4 regions of the Peterkaempfera bronchialis genome follow, and region 2 is predicted to be linked to each of the others. Evidence: riboswitches for the same ligand, from Rfam matches in the RefSeq annotation. Region 2 holds a riboswitch; each other region holds the start of a gene.
The links. Region 2 has a riboswitch for cobalamin ahead of cobI (precorrin-2 C(20)-methyltransferase). Riboswitches for the same ligand answer to the same signal wherever they lie in the genome.

Region 1: another riboswitch for cobalamin. It lies ahead of C7M71_RS29255 (prenyltransferase/squalene oxidase repeat-containing protein); the one in region 2 lies ahead of cobI (precorrin-2 C(20)-methyltransferase).
Region 3: another riboswitch for cobalamin. It lies ahead of C7M71_RS29455 (acyl-CoA dehydrogenase family protein); the one in region 2 lies ahead of cobI (precorrin-2 C(20)-methyltransferase).
Region 4: another riboswitch for cobalamin. It lies ahead of C7M71_RS25965 (hypothetical protein); the one in region 2 lies ahead of cobI (precorrin-2 C(20)-methyltransferase).

What each region holds. Positions count from the first base shown of each region.
Region 1 is NZ_CP031264.1:6,840,243-6,844,523, forward strand. It holds gene C7M71_RS29255 (prenyltransferase/squalene oxidase repeat-containing protein) at 1-1,113, opposite strand, end outside; cobalamin riboswitch at 1,229-1,352, opposite strand; gene C7M71_RS29260 (prenyltransferase/squalene oxidase repeat-containing protein) at 1,642-4,281, shown strand, end outside.
Region 2 is NZ_CP031264.1:5,400,096-5,404,376, forward strand. It holds gene cbiE (precorrin-6y C5,15-methyltransferase (decarboxylating) subunit CbiE) at 1-402, opposite strand, end outside; gene cobM (precorrin-4 C(11)-methyltransferase) at 479-1,318, opposite strand; gene cobI (precorrin-2 C(20)-methyltransferase) at 1,315-2,052, opposite strand; cobalamin riboswitch at 2,220-2,367, opposite strand; gene C7M71_RS23885 (alpha/beta hydrolase) at 2,713-3,930, shown strand; gene C7M71_RS23890 (CotH kinase family protein) at 3,982-4,281, opposite strand, start outside.
Region 3 is NZ_CP031264.1:6,890,890-6,895,170, forward strand. It holds gene C7M71_RS29445 (hypothetical protein) at 1-141, shown strand, start outside; gene metE (5-methyltetrahydropteroyltriglutamate--homocysteine S-methyltransferase) at 235-2,559, opposite strand; cobalamin riboswitch at 2,719-2,936, opposite strand; cobalamin riboswitch at 3,073-3,197, shown strand; partial or broken gene C7M71_RS29455 (acyl-CoA dehydrogenase family protein) at 3,325-3,558, shown strand; gene C7M71_RS29460 (enoyl-CoA hydratase/isomerase family protein) at 3,555-4,281, shown strand, end outside.
Region 4 is NZ_CP031264.1:6,050,615-6,054,895, reverse strand. It holds gene C7M71_RS25985 (FecCD family ABC transporter permease) at 1-495, shown strand, start outside; gene C7M71_RS25980 (FecCD family ABC transporter permease) at 496-1,587, shown strand; gene C7M71_RS25975 (ABC transporter ATP-binding protein) at 1,598-2,497, shown strand; gene C7M71_RS25970 (hypothetical protein) at 2,554-2,796, shown strand; gene C7M71_RS25965 (hypothetical protein) at 2,802-3,155, opposite strand; cobalamin riboswitch at 3,277-3,476, opposite strand; gene C7M71_RS25960 (histidine phosphatase family protein) at 3,543-4,154, opposite strand.

The sequences.
Region 1 (4,281 bases), 1.4 Mb from region 2:
GGCCAGGCTGCTGGTGGTGCCGCTGGTGAACGCCGTGTCGCCGACCCAGCGGGGGGCGCCCACCGTGGTCGGGATCGGCGGGGGCGCGGTGAAGCCGCCGCCGGCGACGGCGCGCAGGGCGTCGATGGAGGAATAGGCGGAGGGCGAGCTGTCGGACGGCAGATAGCGGAAGCCACCGCCGGGGTTGAACTGCTGGGCGATCAGGAAGTCGACCGGGGTCTTGCCGGCGGGGGTCGTGAAGTCGGCGCCCTGGCTGTTGATGCCGCAGGCGTTGAGGCCCGAGACGCCCCAGCCGTTGGAGTCGCTGTTGGCGCCGAACATCGAGGTAAAGGCGCCGGAGGTGTTGACCAGCTTGCCCTTGAGGAAGTTCTTGGCGGCCACCACGGACGCGTCGGTCGCCGGGACGCCGCTGCTGCACAGGGCGGCCATGGTGGCGCCGGTCATGTCGATGTCACTGGTCGAGGCGAGGGCGGACGGGTTGCCCGCGGCCTGGCTGTAGTTCCAGCCGCCGTCGTTGTGCTGGTTGGCCCGTACGACCGTGACCGAGGCGTCCAGCAGCCGCTGCGGGACGCGCTGGACGCCGGACTGCGTCTTGGCGCCGCCCAGGGCGAGCAGCGCGAAGACGGTGCCGTTGAAGTTGGCGGGCGGCCCATAGGAGCCGGGGGAGGAGGTCTGCCAGTAGGAGGCGACCCGGGCGATCAGGTTCTGCCCGGGGGAGACCCGCGCCGGGTCGATCCCCGCCGCATAGGCGTTGAGGATGCCGCGTTCGTAGTCGGTCACCACCGGCGAGGCGCCGGGCCAGGTCGGGGCGGCAAGCTGGTTGCGGTAGACGGTGCGGGCGTTCTTGGTGGCGTCGCCGCCGGGGACCACGTCGACGGCGGCCTTTCCGGCGGCGGCCATCGCGCTGAACGCCCACTCATTGGAGAGGCCGCCGCCGGCGTACCCGCCGTCAGGGCCTTGCAGAGAGGTGAGATAGGCCACGCCGTTGGTCGTGGAGGTGGCGATCTGGGCCGCGCTTGAGGTGGCCTGGGCGGGTACGGCGGTGAGGGTGAGTGCGCCGATCCCGAGGGAGAGCGCGACGGCGAGTATGCGGCCTGACAGTGTGCCGGACATGGGGTCTCCTCGGCTGGGCGACGTGTCCACCGCGCCCGGGCCGAAGCGTCCGCGACTCACCGCGGCACCCTCGCCGACGAGGCGGCCGCCGCCCTCTCGCGTGGACAGGCATCCGCTGATGGTGCGTCACCGTGCGGGCATTCGGGCTCGAAGCGGCGGTCGCCGCTCACACCGTTGCGCGTCAGCCCTGGACTTCCACCAGGTTCCCCCGCGCGGTGACACGGAGACGGTAGCGCCTTTCGAGCGGGACGTCCCGCCCGCTGACGATCCGTTGACCGTCCCGAACCGGGTGTGTTCTCATGAACGCGTTTCGTCCTTCAGTTCGCAGGGGAAGCCGGTCAGAACCCGGCACTGACCCGCAACCGTAGGTCCGCCACCGTGCGGACGAGTCGGATTACCTGCACTGAAGAGGTATGTCAGGAGCGCTGCCGAGGACTGCGGCGCGGACTGGACGGCACGCCCGGCCCCGCCGGGTGTGGTGCACAGCCGTGCCCGGACTCCCTCGTCGGCAGACCGGGGGGACCACCCATGGGTATCGGCACCACCAGGCACGGCAGCGGACGGAGAGGCGTCACGGCGCGGCTGTGCGCCGTCCTCGCGACGGTGACGGCGCTCTTCCTCGCGCTGGTGCCGTTCAGCACACCGGCCGGTGCCGACCCGATCGAGAAGTGCACCGCCACCACCGGCGCGATCGTCGCGGTCGACTTCGGCCACTGGGGCGGCCCGGTGGTCCGAGGCTGCGACGCGCACCCCACCACCGGGATGAACCTGCTGCACAACGCCGGGTTCACCACCGTCGGCACCGTGCACGACGGGCCCGGCTTCATCTGCCGGATCGGCAGCGGCGACTTCAACGGAGGCGCGCAGTACCCCACTGCGGCGGAGGAGAGCTGCGTACAGACCCCGAAGGCCACGGCGTACTGGTCGTACTGGCTCGCCCCGGCCGGCCGGAACACCTGGACCTACAGCCCCCTCGGCGCCCTCAGCGACGTGCCGAAGCCGGGCGAGGTCGAGGCATGGGTCTTCGGCGGGACCGATGTCGCGGGCACCAGCGGACAGCCGGCCTTCAGCCCGGACTCCGTCCGCGCGGGCGGCCCCGGCGCCACGCCGTCCGTCCCGCCCTCCGCCTCGCCCTCCTCCGGCCCGGGCGGCTCCCCCTCGGCGCCCGGCTCGCCCCAGCCGTCCCCCGCCGTGGCCGCCGCGGCACGCTGGCTGGTGGGCCGGCTGGTGGACGGCGACCACCTGTACAACGAGGCATTCGGCGCCCCCGACTACGCACGCACCGCCCTCCTGGGGACGGCGCTGGCCGCAGCGGGCGGCCAGGACGCGACCCTGACCCGGATCACCGCCTATCTGGCCGCCCACGCCGACGACTACCTCCAGCCGGACGGCACCTCCGTACCCCCGGACCCCACGGCGGTCGCCAACCTCGCCCTGCTGGCCGAGGCCACCGGCGCCGACCCCCGGGACTTCGGCGGCCATGACCTGCCCGTCGACCTCGCGGACCATGTCTGCTCCGCCGCAGGCAGCCTCGGCAACTGCACGGCCGCCGGGGACTTCCACGGCGCGTTCTCACCGAGCACCCAGGCGCTGGGCGTGCTGGCACTCGCCCGCAGCAGCGTCGCACCCCCGGCGGCGGCCGTCGCCCGGCTGGAGCAGTTGCAGTGCGCCGACGGCGGCTTCTCCGGCTCGATGATCGCCCCGGGCGAGTTCTGCGACCCCGAGCCCGGCACCACCGCGCTGGCGGCGATGGCCCTCACCCTCGTCCCCGAGGCCGCCCCGGCGCTCGCCAAGGCCACCGCCTACCTGGCGGACCAGCAGCAGGCCGACGGCAGCTACCTCCCGTACACCGGCGCCCCCGGCGGCGACACCTGGAGCACCGCACTGGGCACCCAGGCACTGCTGGCGCTCGGACGGACCGCCGGAGCGGCCACCGCGCAGCGCTGGATCGCGGACCGGCAGAACGGCGACGGCGGGTTCGCCTCCGACGCCACGGGCGGTGACTCCGACCTGACAGCCAGCGCGCAGGCGCTGATCGCCCTGGCCGGGGCGAACCTGGCGACCCTGCACCCCGCCGATCCCGACCCGTCGTCGTCCCCGTCTCCGTCGCTGTCTCCGTCGGACACCGCGACGCCGACCGGTCCGCCGTCACCGTCCGCCACCTCCTCGCCCTCCACGCCGACGCCCCCGGCCGGCCGGGTGCCCGACCTGGCCAAGGGCGTCGCCTACCTGGTCGCCCCGAAGCGCCTGCTCGGCGGCGAGTACTACGAAGCGTTCGACGGAACCGGGTTCGCGGACTTCGGGCTGACCATCGACGGCGCCTTCGCGCTGGCCGCGACCGGCGGGAACGACACCGCTCTCGCCGGGATCGTCGACTTCATCGACCAGCAGCGCAAGGACGGCACCGACCGTACGGTCAACGACTGGACCCTGATCGGAACGTCCTACGCCGGCGGCGGATCGATCGCCAAGGAGGCGCTGCTCGCCCAGGTGACCGGCCGCAACCCCAGGAACTTCGGCGGCCATGACCTGATCGCTGCCCTGGACCAGGCGGTCTGCACCCGGGCCGCCGCCGACACCGGCTGCGCGGCCGAGGGCAACTACACCCACGCCATGTCGGTCTTCTCCCAGTCCCTCGGCGTCATCGCCCAACTGCGGGCCGGTGACGCATCCCACGCGGAAGCGCCGATCGGCTATCTGCGGAGTCTCCAGGCGGAGGACGGCTCCTGGCCCAGCCTGATCCCCTCCACCGGCGACCGGGATGTGGACAGCACCGCGATGGCCGTGATGGCGCTCGCCCTGGTGCCCGGCGACGCCGCAGCGCAGGCCGTCGACCGGGGGGTGGCCTGGATCGCCGCCCGGCAGCAGGCCGATGGCGGATTCCCCGGCGCGGCCGGCGACTCCACCAACTCGGCGGCGCTGGCGATCCAGGGGATGAGCCTGCACCCGGAGAAGTACGCCGGCCGGATCGCCAGGGCGCGTGCCTTCCTCGCGGGTCAGCAGAACGGCGACGGCGGCTTCAGGGTCGCCTCCGACGGGCCGCAGAAGGAGTCCGACCTGCGGGCCTCGACCCAGTCGGTGGGCGGCGCGGTGGGCACCTCGTTCGGCGTGCTGCTGCGCGACCTGACCGGCGTCCACAGCACCATCGGCCCCGGCGGCGGCTCCACC
Region 2 (4,281 bases):
CGCGCTGACCACCACGGCGTCATCCCAGGGCAGCCCCAGCCGGGCGAACGCCTCCGCCACCGACGAGGTGTCGGGGCGGACCTCCAGCCGGTCCGCCCCGAACCGCTCCGCCAGCGCCCGGACGATCCCGAAGAAGCCCGGGTCGCCGGAGGCCAGCACCACGGTCCGGCCGCCGTCCCGGGCCGCTTCCTCGGCGATGGCGTCCAGCGCGGGGGCCAGCGGCCCCAGGACGATCCGGCGGGCCGCCGCCGCTACCGGCGCGGACTCCAGATGGCGGCGGGCGCCGACCACCAGCGTGGCGGTCGAGAGCAGGTCGGCGTCCCCGGGCGGCAGGGGGTGGCGCCCCCGCCCGAGGACGGTGATCGGGTCCGGACGGCGGTCATGGTGGTGCTGTGTGGCCATGCGGGGGCGGCCCTCCTCTCGGGGGTGCGGCCGGGGGTCGGGGTTCGGTACGGCGGTGGGGGTGGGCGGGCGCGGCTCAGCCGTCGGCGGGCAGCGGCGCGGCACTGGCCCCGTCGGTGCGCAGCGTGCGCCGCGCCCGCCGGTCGGCCTTGCGGAAGGTATGGAAGTGCCCGGGGTGGTACAGGTGCGAGCGGGTGCCCTCGGCGCCCAGCGCCGGGCCCACCAGGAAGAGCGTGTGCTTCCAGAGCCGGTGCGCTTTGACGGTGGCCTCCAGGGTGCCCACCGTGCAGTGCAGTACCAGCTCCTCCGGCCAGGTCGCCTGGTGGGCGACGACCACCGGGGTCTCCTCGGCGTAGCCGCCCGCCAGCAGTTCGGCGGCCAGCTGGCCGCTGCGCGCCGCCGACAGGAAGACCGCCATGGTGGTGCCGTGGCGGGCGAACTCGCGGACCTCCTCGCCGGGCGGCATCGGCGTCTTGCCGCCGCCGAGCCGGGTGAGGATCACCGACTGGGCGACCTCGGGGACGGTCAGCTCCCGCTGGACGATGGCCGCCACCGCGGAGAAGGACGACACCCCGGGCACGATCTCGGTCTCCAGGCCCAGTGCCCGGCACCGCTCCAACTGCTCCTGGACGGCGCCCCACAGCGACGGGTCGCCGGAGTGGATGCGGGCCACCCTGAGGCCGTCCCGCGCCGCCTGCTCGTACACGGCCAGCACGTCCTCCATGGGGACCAGCGAGGAGTCCAGCACCCTGGCCCCCTCGCGGGCGTGCGCCAGCACCTCCTCCTGCACCAGGCTGGCCGCCCAGACCACCACATCGGCCTCGGCTATCGCCCGGGCGGCCCGGAAGGTGAGCAGGTCGGCGGCGCCGGGACCGGCCCCGACAAAGGTGACCTTGCCGCTGGTCGTACCGGTCACAGCTTTCCCCCTCGGGAGTCCCGCCGGGCGGGGCAGATCAGGGTGGACAGATACGGCTGCGGGGTGCCGTCGAGTTCGGCGGCCGGGCGGATGGACTCCTCCGGCAGGCCCAGTGCGGAGCCCCAGACGGCGCCGTCGGTCCGGCCGGTCTCCCGCAGCGCGGCGGCGACCTCGGCGGCGATCCGGCCGAACTTGTACGCCACCACCGTGCCGGGCCCCTCCAGGGCCTGCCGCAGCACGGCGGAACCGGCGGTCACCGGCACCAGGGTGAGCGGTTCGACACCCTCGGCCAGCACCGTGCCGGAGCGCGCCGCCAGGTCCTGCATCGCGGTGATGCCGGGGACGGTCTCCACGACCGTGCCGGGCATCACCCGGCGGACCGTCTGGGCGAGGTAGGTGAAGGTGGAGTAGACATTGGGGTCGCCGATGGTGGCGAAGGCGACGATGCCGTCCTCGCCCGCCTCGCGCAGCAGCGCCACGACCTGCTCCCCGGCCGCGTCCCAGGCCGCCTCGCGGCGGGCCCGGTCCTCGCGCTCATTGAGGGCGAACACCACCCGGACGACCTTCTCCGCGCCCGTGTGGTGCAGCACGGTCGCCTCGGCGCGGCCGGTCTCGCCGCTGTCCATGACGGGCACCACCACCTGGTGTGCCTCGCGCAGCACCCGGACGCCCTTGACCGTGACCAGCTCGGGGTCGCCGGGGCCCATGCCGACCCCTACCAGGCGGCGGCTCACGCGGCCCACGCGGACGGGCCGGGGCGGTGGCCGGGGCTTCTGCGGTCACCCTGGCTTCTGCGGCCTCTGCGGCCGGGGTCGGCGGGCCGCGGCGCGGCAGCATGCGGAGCGCGCATGGCGAAGTCCTCACTCGGGGTCCTCGCCCCGGTCGACGTGACGGCGGCCAGAGTCTCCTGGCTCCCGGATCGGCACGCCCCCGGGCCTTCCAACCGCATGTTTCGCGGCCGTGGCCGGCTCCCGCAGACGGCCTGCGAGGGTCGGGGGCGCTCCCCGGTGACAGTGGCGGGACCGCGCCGGATTCGCACCGGACTTCCTCGTCAATGCCGCCGTGTATGGCCCGGAAATCCCATCACGCGCCCGGCGGGCAGTCAACCGGACCCCGTGTGGCGTGCACCGCACCGCACCTGCGCCGATGCCCGCCGGAGCAAACCCCTTTGCCGCCGACCGCCGCCGACTGCCGCCGACTGGCCCAGGCCGCCCGATCGGCGGCCCCGCACCCCGCGCGGATGCCCCGTACGAGGGAACCTTGTGGTCCTTTCGGGTGTCTGATCCACCCCGATAGGAACCTGATTGCGGTTCCACGCGTCTCCTCCTCAGGTGCGGCACGAGACCGGTACGACGGACCGGGCAGGCAGAGCCGCAGACGGAAGGCTTGAGGGGATGGACTTGACGAGCGGCGCGTTCTTCGCGCTCATCGTGGCCGTGCTGGTGGTGCTCACCGTGCTGGTGCTGGCCCTGTGGAACCGGATACCCGGCCCGAAAGCCGTCCGCCACGGTGGGAGACTCGGCCTGCTGCTGCTCAACCAGGCCGTGGCCGTGCTGGTCGCCCTCGTCTGGCTGAACAACACCTACGCCTTCTACGAGAGCTGGGACGACCTGCTCGGCAACAACGGGAACCAGGTCGCCCTCGGCCCGGACGGCGCCACCCCCAAGGTGGGCGCGGCCGCCCTCGGCGGGCTCCAGCCCAAGGGCACCCGCTCGGCGCTGTCGTTCGACCCGTACAAGCGCGATGTGCTCATCTCGACGGCGGTCGGGCCGAGCTCCCGGCTGCGCGGCGAGTTGTACGTCTGGCTGCCGCCGCAGTACCACGAGGCGGCCTACCAGGACAAGGCGTTCCCGGTGATCGAGCTGCTGCCCGGCCAGCCCGGCTCGCCGCGCACCTGGTTCGGTGCCTTGGACGTCGACCGCAAGCTGAGCGGGCTGATCGCCTCGCAGCAGACCCACCCGTTCATCCTGGTCGCGGTCACCATGAACTACACCGGCATCAAGGACACCGGCTGCACCAACATCCCCAACGGCCCCCAGGCCGACACCTGGCTGGCCAAGGACGTGCCCTGGCTGATCAAACACAGCCTGCGGGCCGCCCCCGACGCCCGCCACTGGGCGGTCATGGGCTACTCCGCCGGCGGATACTGCGCCGTCAACCTCATCGTCAAGCACCCCTCCGTCTTCCACTCCGCCGTCAGCCTCTCCGGCTACAACACCCCCGACTCCCCGTTCGTCGTGCACAACCCGGCGCTGCGTGCCGCCAACAGCCCCGTGCTGCGGCTGCGCCGGATGGCCGCGCAGCCGGATATCGCGCTGCTGCTGGCCGGCAGCCTCCAGGACGGCCGCACGGTGGCCGACGCCCGCTCGCTGCTGGCCGAGCTGTCCCGCCCCGCCCACGGCACCACGCTCACCGTCGCCCACGGCGGGCACAACACCGCCGTCTGGGCGGCGATGCTGCCCACCGCCCTGGAGTGGCTGACCAAGAACACGGCAGGTCCGGTCCACACCGCCCGGGGCATCCGGGCGGTACCGCCCCCGCACCGGCATCCCTCCCGCAAGGAGGAGGTCCACGCCGCCACGGCCGCACCCTCCACCGCCGCCCGCCGCTGACCGAGCCCGGCGGGCGGGCGGTGGGGCGGCGGGGCGGCGGGCAGCGGTGGGTCAGCCGCCGGCCGTGCCCCGGACGACCGGGTCGGCGGCGAGGCTCTTGGTCCGGGCGGTGATTGTGGACCGCAGCTTCTCGGCGGCGGTGGCGATCCCGGACCTCTCGGCGCCCGCCGCCACGGCCTGGTCCACAGCCGTATCCAGGGCCTTGAGTGCGCTGCCGGAGCCGTAGAACTGCTGGTACAGCTCGCGGTAGGCGTCGTGGTAGACGTCGTCGAACGCGGACAGCTCCAGGAAGCGCTCCTTGAGGGTGTGGCCGGACATCATGCCCCCGCCGGGTGGCCCGCCGCCTTCAGG
Region 3 (4,281 bases), 1.5 Mb from region 2:
GTGAGCGCCGAGGTCGCCGAGGACCCGGTCAGGCTCCAGGAGCTGCGGGACTGGGCCGCCGCCCGCCGCCGCCAGCAGGAGGAGACCGACGCGGTGCTGCGCGGGATCGAGCAGGCCTCGCAGGACGACACCGTGGAGTGACCGCCCAGGCGAGGGCGGCAGCGATCCGGCCGGAGCGGAGCCGCAGGGGCCCGCCCCGGCCGGAGCCGGGTCAGAGCTGGGTCACGAGCCGGGTCAGGAAGCCGTGGCCGGCAGGCCGTCCCGGACCTCGCGGGCCGCCGCGACCAGGTTCTCCAGCGAGGCCCGGACCTCGGGCCAGCCGCGCGTCTTCAGACCGCAGTCGGGGTTGACCCAGAGCCGTTCGGCGGGAATGGCCTCAAGTCCCTTGCGCAGCAGGGCCGCCGCCTCGTCCGCGCCGGGGACACGCGGGGAGTGGATGTCGTAGACGCCCGGGCCGACCTCGCGGGGGTAGCCGGCGGTGGCGAGTTCATCGGCGACCCGCATATGGGAGCGGGCCGCCTCCAGGCTGATCACATCGGCGTCCAGGTCGTCGATGGCCTGGAGGATGTCACCGAACTCCGCGTAGCACATATGGGTGTGGACCTGGGTGTCCGGGCGGACCCCGCTGGTGGTGAGGCGGAACGCCTCGGTCGCCCAGGCCAGGTACCCGGCCCGGTCGGCACCGCGCAGCGGCAGCGTCTCGCGCAGGGCGGGCTCGTCCACCTGGATCACCGATGTACCGGCCGCCTCCAGGTCGTTCACCTCGTCGCGCAGCGCGAGCGCGACCTGCCGGGCGGTCTCGCCGAGCGGCTGGTCGTCGCGGACGAAGGACCAGGCGAGCATGGTGACCGGACCGGTGAGCATGCCCTTGACCGGGCGGTCGGTGAGCGACTGGGCGTAGGTCGTCCAGCGGACCGTCATCGGCTCGGGGCGGGAGATGTCCCCGGCCAGGATCGGCGGCCGGACATAGCGGGTGCCGTACGACTGGACCCAGCCGTGCTGGGTGGCGAGGTAGCCCGTCAACTGCTCGGCGAAGTACTGCACCATGTCGTTGCGCTCGGGCTCGCCGTGCACCAGGACGTCGATACCGGCCTTCTCCTGGAAGGCGAGGACGTCGCGGATCTCCGCCTTGATGCGCTCCTCGTACGCCGAGGCGTCGATCCGCCCGGTGCGCAGCTCGGCGCGGGCGGTGCGCAGGTCGGCCGTCTGCGGGAAGGAGCCGATGGTCGTGGTCGGCAGCAGCGGCAGCCCGAGGCGGGCGTGCTGCGCGGCGGCCCGCTCCGGGTACGGGTGCGAGCGGCGGGCGTCCTGGTCGGTGACGGCCGCGCTGCGGGCGCGGACCGCCGGGTCGTGGGTGAGTACGGAACCGGCTCGGGAGGCCAGGTCGGCGCGGTTGGCGGCGAGTTCGGCGGCGATGAGGTCGGTGCCCTGGGCGAGCCCTCGGGCCAGGGTGACGATCTCGGCGGTCTTCTGGCGGGCGAAGGCCAGCCAGCGGGCGATCTGCGGGTCGATGTCACGCTCGGCCGAGGCGTCCAGCGGGACGTGCAGCAGGGAGCAGGAGGACGCCACATCGACCCGGTCGGCGAGTCCCAGGAGCGTGCCCAGGGTGGCCAGGGACTTCTCGAAGTCGTTGATCCAGACATTGCGGCCGTTGACGACTCCGGCGAGCAGGCGCTTGCCGGGCAGCCCGCCGACGGCCGCGAGGTCGCCGAGGTTGGCGGCGGCGGCGCCGGTGAAGTCCAGGGCCAGCCCCTCGACGGGGGCCTTGGCCAGGACCGGAAGGGCCTCGCCCAGCCGGTCGAAGTAGGAGGCGACCAGCAGCTTCGGCCGGTCGGTGAGACCGCCCAGCTCACGGTAGGCGCGGGCGGCGGCGTTCAGCTCGGCCGGGGTGCGGTCCTGCACCAGGGCCGGTTCGTCCAGCTGCACCCACTCGGCACCGGCGGAACGCAGGTCGGCGAGCGCCTCGGCGTACACCGGCAGCAGCCGGTCCAGCAGGGCCAGCGGCTCGAAGTCCGCCGCGACGCCGGGGGCGGGCTTCGCCAGCAGGAGGTAGGTGACCGGGCCGATCAGCACCGGGCGCGCGGTGAGGCCGAGCGCCAGCGCCTCCGTGAGCTCGGCGACCTGCTTGGCGGTGTCGGCGCTGAACGCGGTGTCGGGGCCCAGCTCCGGGACCAGGTAGTGGTAGTTGGTGTCGAACCACTTGGTCATCTCCAGCGGCGCCACATCCTGGGTGCCGCGCGCCATCGCGAAGTAGCCGTCCAGGGCGTCCGCCTCGACGGCGGCGCGGTGCCGGGCGGGGATCGCGCCGACCATCACGCTGGTGTCCAGGACGTGGTCATAGAGCGAGAAGTCGCCGGTCGGCACCTCGTGGATGCCGGCGTCGGCGAGCAGCCGCCAGTTGGCGCGGCGCAGTTCGGCGGCCGTGTCCCGGAGGGCGCCGGCGGTGACGCGGCCCTGCCAGTACCCCTCGATGGCCTTCTTCAGTTCCCGGTTCCGGCCCGGGCGTGGGTAGCCGTACACGGTTCCCCGTGCTGCCGCGGCTGCGGACGTGCTGGTCACAAGACTCTCCTTCGCGAGCATGTCTCCGACGACCCCGGGACGGGTCGTAGGCGCGAAGGGTGGCAAGACCGGGCGGACCGCGACGATCTGCCGTCGCATGTCTCCGCCTGATATGTACGCCGACCCGCCCACGAGGTCACCGGGATCTCCGCGCGCGTCGGTTGCGCACGGGCAGTGGCAGGTCTTCGGACTCGTGGGCACGTCTGCCGGGGCAGACACCTACTGGCCGTCGCTTCCCAGGCCCGTACCGGGCCCAGTGCATATGACGGCGGTCGTTCCCGCTCACCGCTGCGGGGCAGTCCCGGATTCCCACCGGGTTCCCTCTTGCGACGCGTCTGCCTGGCGGGCAGGGCGAACCAGCTGCGCCGGTCAGCCTAGGCGCTGGGGCGGGTCCGGGACAGCACCGTTCACATGTCGGATGGTGAGATGAGACACGGGCGGACCTGCGGCAGGGGGGCTCTGGACTTACTAGGACGCCCAACTATATGTTCATGGACAAGGCCCGCGGTGCAGGGAAGCCGGTGCGAATCCGGCGCGGTCCCGCCACTGTGACCGGGGAGTGCGTCGCTGAGACACGCCACTGACGTGCAGGACGTCGGGAAGGCAGACGGGGCGCGTTGATCCGGGAGTCAGGATACATGGTCGCCTGGATGATCGACCGCTACGGCGACCAGGCCCAGCGCGCCCGCTGGCTGCCCGCCCTCTGGCATCGTCATGACCCGCACCGGCGGAGAGGGGGCGGACGGCGTCTCCGCGTCTGTCGTCGACCGCGACGATCCGCAGGCAGCCCAGCTCTGCGCCGTGGCCAAGCGGTTCGCCACCGACACCGGCTACTCCGTGGCCGACCGCGCCCGGCAACTGCACGGCGGCTACGGCTATCTGACCGACTATGGCATCGAGAAGATCGTCCGTGACCTTCGGGTCCACCGCATCCTGGAAGGAACCAACGAGATCATGAGCCTGATCGTGGCCCGTGGACTGACCGGGGCCGCCCGATGACCGACGACGACTCCGTCCTGGTGCGCACCGAGGGCCGCGCGGCCTACCTCACCCTCAACCGGCCCCGGGCCCTCAACGCGCTCAACCACGCCATGGTGCTCCGCCTCGGGGCGGCCCTCACCGCAGCGGAGCGTGACCCCGCCGTGCAGACCGTGGTGATCAGCGGCGCGGGGGAGCGCGGCCTCTGCGCGGGCGGCGACATCCGCTCCATTTACCAGGACGTACGCTCCGGCGGCGGCGCGGCCTCGGCGGCGTTCTGGCGCGACGAGTACCGGCTCAATGCCCGCATCGCCCACTACCCCAAGCCCTATGTCGCCCTGATGGACGGCATCGTGATGGGCGGCGGCGTCGGCGTCTCGGCCCACGGCAGCGTACGGATCGTCACCGAGCGGTCCAGAGTCGCCATGCCCGAGACCGGCATCGGCTTCGTACCGGACGTCGGCGGCACCCATCTGCTCTCCCTCGCCCCTGGAGAGCTGGGCACCCACCTGGCGCTCACCGGGACGCCGGTGGGCGCCGGGGACGCCCTGCTGTGCGGGCTCGCCGACCACTTCGTCCCGGCGGGCCGGCTGCCCGGACTGCTCGCCGACCTCGCCGATGCCCCTGTGCCGGAGGTGCTGCCCCGGTACGTCGGCGAGGCACCGGCGGGCGAGCTGGCCGCCCACCGGGAGTGGATCGACCACTGCTACGCGGCCGACAGCGTCGAGGAGATCCTGGACCGGC
Region 4 (4,281 bases), 650 kb from region 2:
ACCGACACCCGTACCTTCGACCAGTTCCGGTTCTGGGAGGTCGGCGCACTGGCCGGGCGGGACCTGTCCGTCGCCTGGCAGGCCGGACCGTTTGTCGTGGTCGGCTCGCTGCTCGCGCTCTGCTCCGGACGGCTGCTCAACACCCTGAGCCTCGGCGACGACACCGCCCGGGGGCTGGGCCAGAACGTCACCGCCGCCCGCGCCTTCTGCGCCGTGACCGCCGTCCTGCTCTGCGGCACCGCCACGGCCATCGCCGGACCGATCGGCTTCGTCGGCCTCACCGTGCCGCATGCGGTGCGGCTCTTCACCGGCCCCGACCACCGCTGGATCCTGCCCTGCGCGATGCTGCTGGCCCCGACCCTGCTGCTGGTCTCGGACGTCGTGGGCCGGGTCGTCGCCCGACCCGGGGAGATCCAGGTGGGCATTGTGACCGCCGTCCTCGGCGCCCCGGTCTTCGTCGCCCTGGTCCGCCGGCAGAAGCTGGCGGGCCTGTAGATGACGACCCAGCACCTGGCCACCGCGCCCGCCGCACCCGCCGCGCCGCGCCCCGTACCCGCCGCCGCCCGCCGCGCCCTGGTCGCCGCCCGCCGCCGGGGCCGGCTCGGCACCCTGACCGCCGCCTCGGTCCTCGGCGCGGTCACCTTCGCCGTGTTCTGCTACTCCCTCACCGTCGGCAGCTTCCCCATCCCGCTGCCGGACGTCCTCCGGTCGCTGCTCGGCCACGGCACCCCGGGCACCGACTTCATCGTCCTCGACGTCCGGCTGCCCCGGGCGCTGACCGCCGTCGCCTCCGGCGCCGCCTTCGGCCTCTCCGGGGCGATCTTCCAGAACCTGGTACGCAACCCGCTGGCCAGCCCCGATGTCATCGGCATCACCTCGGGCGCCAGCGCCGCCGCCGTGGTCGCGATCGTCCTCTTCGGGCTGGGCGGAGCGGCCGTCTCGCTGAGCGCCCTGGTCGGGGCGCTGGCCACCGCCGTGGCGATCTACCTGCTGGCCTGGCGGCGCGGAGTCACCGGCTACCGGCTGGTCCTGGTCGGCATCGGCGTCTCCGCCGCGCTCTCCGGCATGGTCTCCTTCCTGATGACCCGGGCCGAGGTCTACACCGCCCAGCAGGCCATGGTCTGGCTCACCGGCAGCCTGGGCGCAAGCGACTGGCAGCGCGCCCGCACCCTGCTGCTCTGCCTGGTCCCGCTGCTGCCCGCCGCCGTCATCGCCGCCCGCTCGCTGCCCGCCCTCTCGCTCGGCGACGACACCGCCCGGGGACTCGGCGTACGGGTCGAACGGGGGCGGCTCGGCCTGGTGCTGGTGGGCGTCTGCCTGGCGGCGGTGGCCACCGCCGCCACCGGCCCGGTGGCCTTTGTCGCCTTCCTGTCCGGGCCGATCGCCCGCCGGCTGATCCACGGCCGGGGTCCGGCGCTGGCCCTGTCCGCGCAGGTCGGGGCGCTGACCATGCTGGGCTGCGACTTCGCCGGACAGCATCTGCTGGGCCCGACCGAGTTCCCGGTCGGGGTGATCACCGGGGCTCTGGGAGCCCCCTGTCTGCTCTGGCTCCTGGCCCGGTCCAACCGGGTCGGCCGTGGAGGATGAGGAAAAGCCGATGACGACGGCACAGCACGCCCCGGCCCAGCCCGGCACGGCCGAGCACGCCCCGGCCCGACCGGGTTCGGCCCGACCGGGTTCGGCCCGGCACACTCTGAGCGCCCAACGGCTGCACCTGGGCTACGACCGGCAGGAGGTGGTCAGCGGCATCACCGCCGACATCCCGCCCGGCCGGGTCACCATGATCGTCGGCCCCAACGCCTGCGGGAAGTCCACCCTGCTGCGCGGCCTCGCCAGGCTGCTCGCACCCAGCTCCGGCGAGGTGCTGCTGGACGGCCGCAATATCCACACCGTCCCCACCAAGGAGGTCGCGGCCAAGCTCGGCATCCTCCCGCAGACCCCGGTGGCCCCCGACGGCATCCGCGTCGCCGACCTGGTCGGGCGCGGCCGCTACCCGCACCAGGGCTGGTTCCGCCGCTGGACCGAGCAGGATGACGACGCCGTCGCGGGGGCACTGGCCGCCACCGACACCCTGGAACTGGCCGAGCGCTCGGTGGACGAACTCTCCGGCGGCCAGCGGCAGCGGGTCTGGATCGCCGTCGCCCTCGCCCAGCACACCGACCTGCTGCTGCTGGACGAACCCACCACCTATCTGGACCTGCCGCACCAGGTGGAGGTGCTGGACCTGCTGACCGACCTCAACCGGCAGCGCGGCACCACCGTGGTCGCGGTCCTGCACGACCTCAACCTGGCCTGCCGCTACGGAGACCACCTCATCGCCATGAAGGACGGCAGGGTCGCCGCAGAGGGCACCCCGTCCGAGGTGGTCACCGAGGCCACCGTCCGCGAGATCTTCGGCATGGACTGCCGGATCGTCACCGACGAGGTCTCCCGGACCCCGCTGGTGCTGCCGATCGGCCGCCACCACATCCGGCAGGAAGCCGCGCAGACCGCCTGACCCCGCCCCAACCCGAGCCGCCGAGCCCCCAAGCCGCCGAGAAAGGCACCACCCCCGTGCACACCACCGCCCCCCGCATCCCCGCCGGCCCCGAGTTGGAGGCCCGCTTCGCCGAGATCGTGAACCAGCTCACCCGGCGCGGGCTGCTGGCCGGCGCCGGCGGGCTGGCCCTGACCGCGCTCCCCACCGTACGGGCCGGGCACGCCTACCCGATCAGCTGGAACGACGTGTGCAGCTACCGCTGGGCGCAGCGCGCCCTGCGCGACTTCGAGTCCCGGCTCAAGCAGTACGCCGCCTGACCCGTTCAGCCGGCGCCGGGCTCGGCGGCCGAGTGGCCGGGGGCGCCGCTGCGCTGCGGCGCCCGCATCCACTCCCGGACCGACTCCAGCAGCCCGCAGCCGGCGCACGGGGCCGCCGCATCGGCCGGTCCGTCGGCCGGTGCGTCGGCCGGGTGGCGGTGGTGGTCCGCCAACTGCGCCTCGGCCTCGGCCAGCAGGGCGACGGCGTCGGCCAGCTCGCGCCTGAGGACCTTGATCCGGGTGGCCTGGCCGCCCACCTGCCGTCGTGCGGCGGCCAGGGACTGGTAGTCCTCGGGGCTGAGGACCACGGCCGGCTTCCCGCCGAAGGTGATCCGGGGCGGTTCGGGGCGCCTGCTCACCGCTCGGCTCCGTTCGACGCGCGCTCGGGCGCGGGCCCTGCGGCAGGGGCGGCACAGGCGGGACGGGCGGCACAGGCAGGCAGGCTCATCTGCGGCGGTCTCTCCAGCACCTCGTGGATGGACGTCGTACGGTGCCGTGGCCGGTCTCCTGGCTGACGGGTCCGACGTCCGTGCACCGGCCTTCCCGGACGCCTCACGGCCTCCCGTGGCCTCCTCCCCCGGCGGGCGGGGGACGGTGGAGTACGGACTTCCCGATCACAGTGGCGAGGGCCGCTCCGGTATCGCACCGGCTTCCCGAGCACCACGGCGGGCCCACCCTATGGGCCGCGACGGAGCGCCTGCAAGGCTGCACAGCCGTGCAGATGTCCGTCGGCGGAGGGGGCTGGTTCAGCTGCCGAGCGGGGTGCCGCAGCGCAGGTTCCACCGGCCGTCGCGCCCGCTGAGTTCGGTGGCGGTGAGCGGGGGTACGTCCAGCCGCCAGAAGACCTGCGGCGGCGCCCCGAGGGCATGGACCAGCGCGGCGCGCACCACATCGGGCTCGGCGACGACCACCACCCGCCCGGAGCCCGCCTGCCCGGAGTCCGCCTGCCCAGAGCCCGCCAGCCCTGAGCCGGGCAGCGCGTCCAGCCAGCCGGCGACCCTGGTGTGCAGCTCCAGCAGGGACTCGCCGCCGTGCGGTGCGCAGGAGGGGTCCGAGAGCCACCCGGCGACCGCCTCCGGCTCGGCGGCCATCACCTCGTCCAGGCGGCGCCCCCGCCAGCGGCCCATCGCGCAGCCGCCCAGCGCGGGCACGGGTTCGGCCGCCAACCCCAGGGCCTCGGCGGTCTCCCGGCAGCGCGCCGTCGGGGAGGCGTAGCTCCGGCGGGCCGGGGGCAGGGTGCCGGCCGCCGTCCGCGCCCGGCGCAGCCCGGCCGCGTCCAGCGGGCCGCCGTCGTCGAACCGCGCCTCCCGCAGCGCGGCGCTGCCCGCCGCTGAGATGAAGATCACCCTGACGGTCATCGGACTGCCCTCCCACTCGCCCACAGGTGCACCAAACCCTCCAACTCGCCTGCCGCCAGGCCGATTCGGCCATGCGGTCCGGGACGGGGCGAGGTGCGGGCGCCCGTCCGCGCGCTCTTGGCCGGTC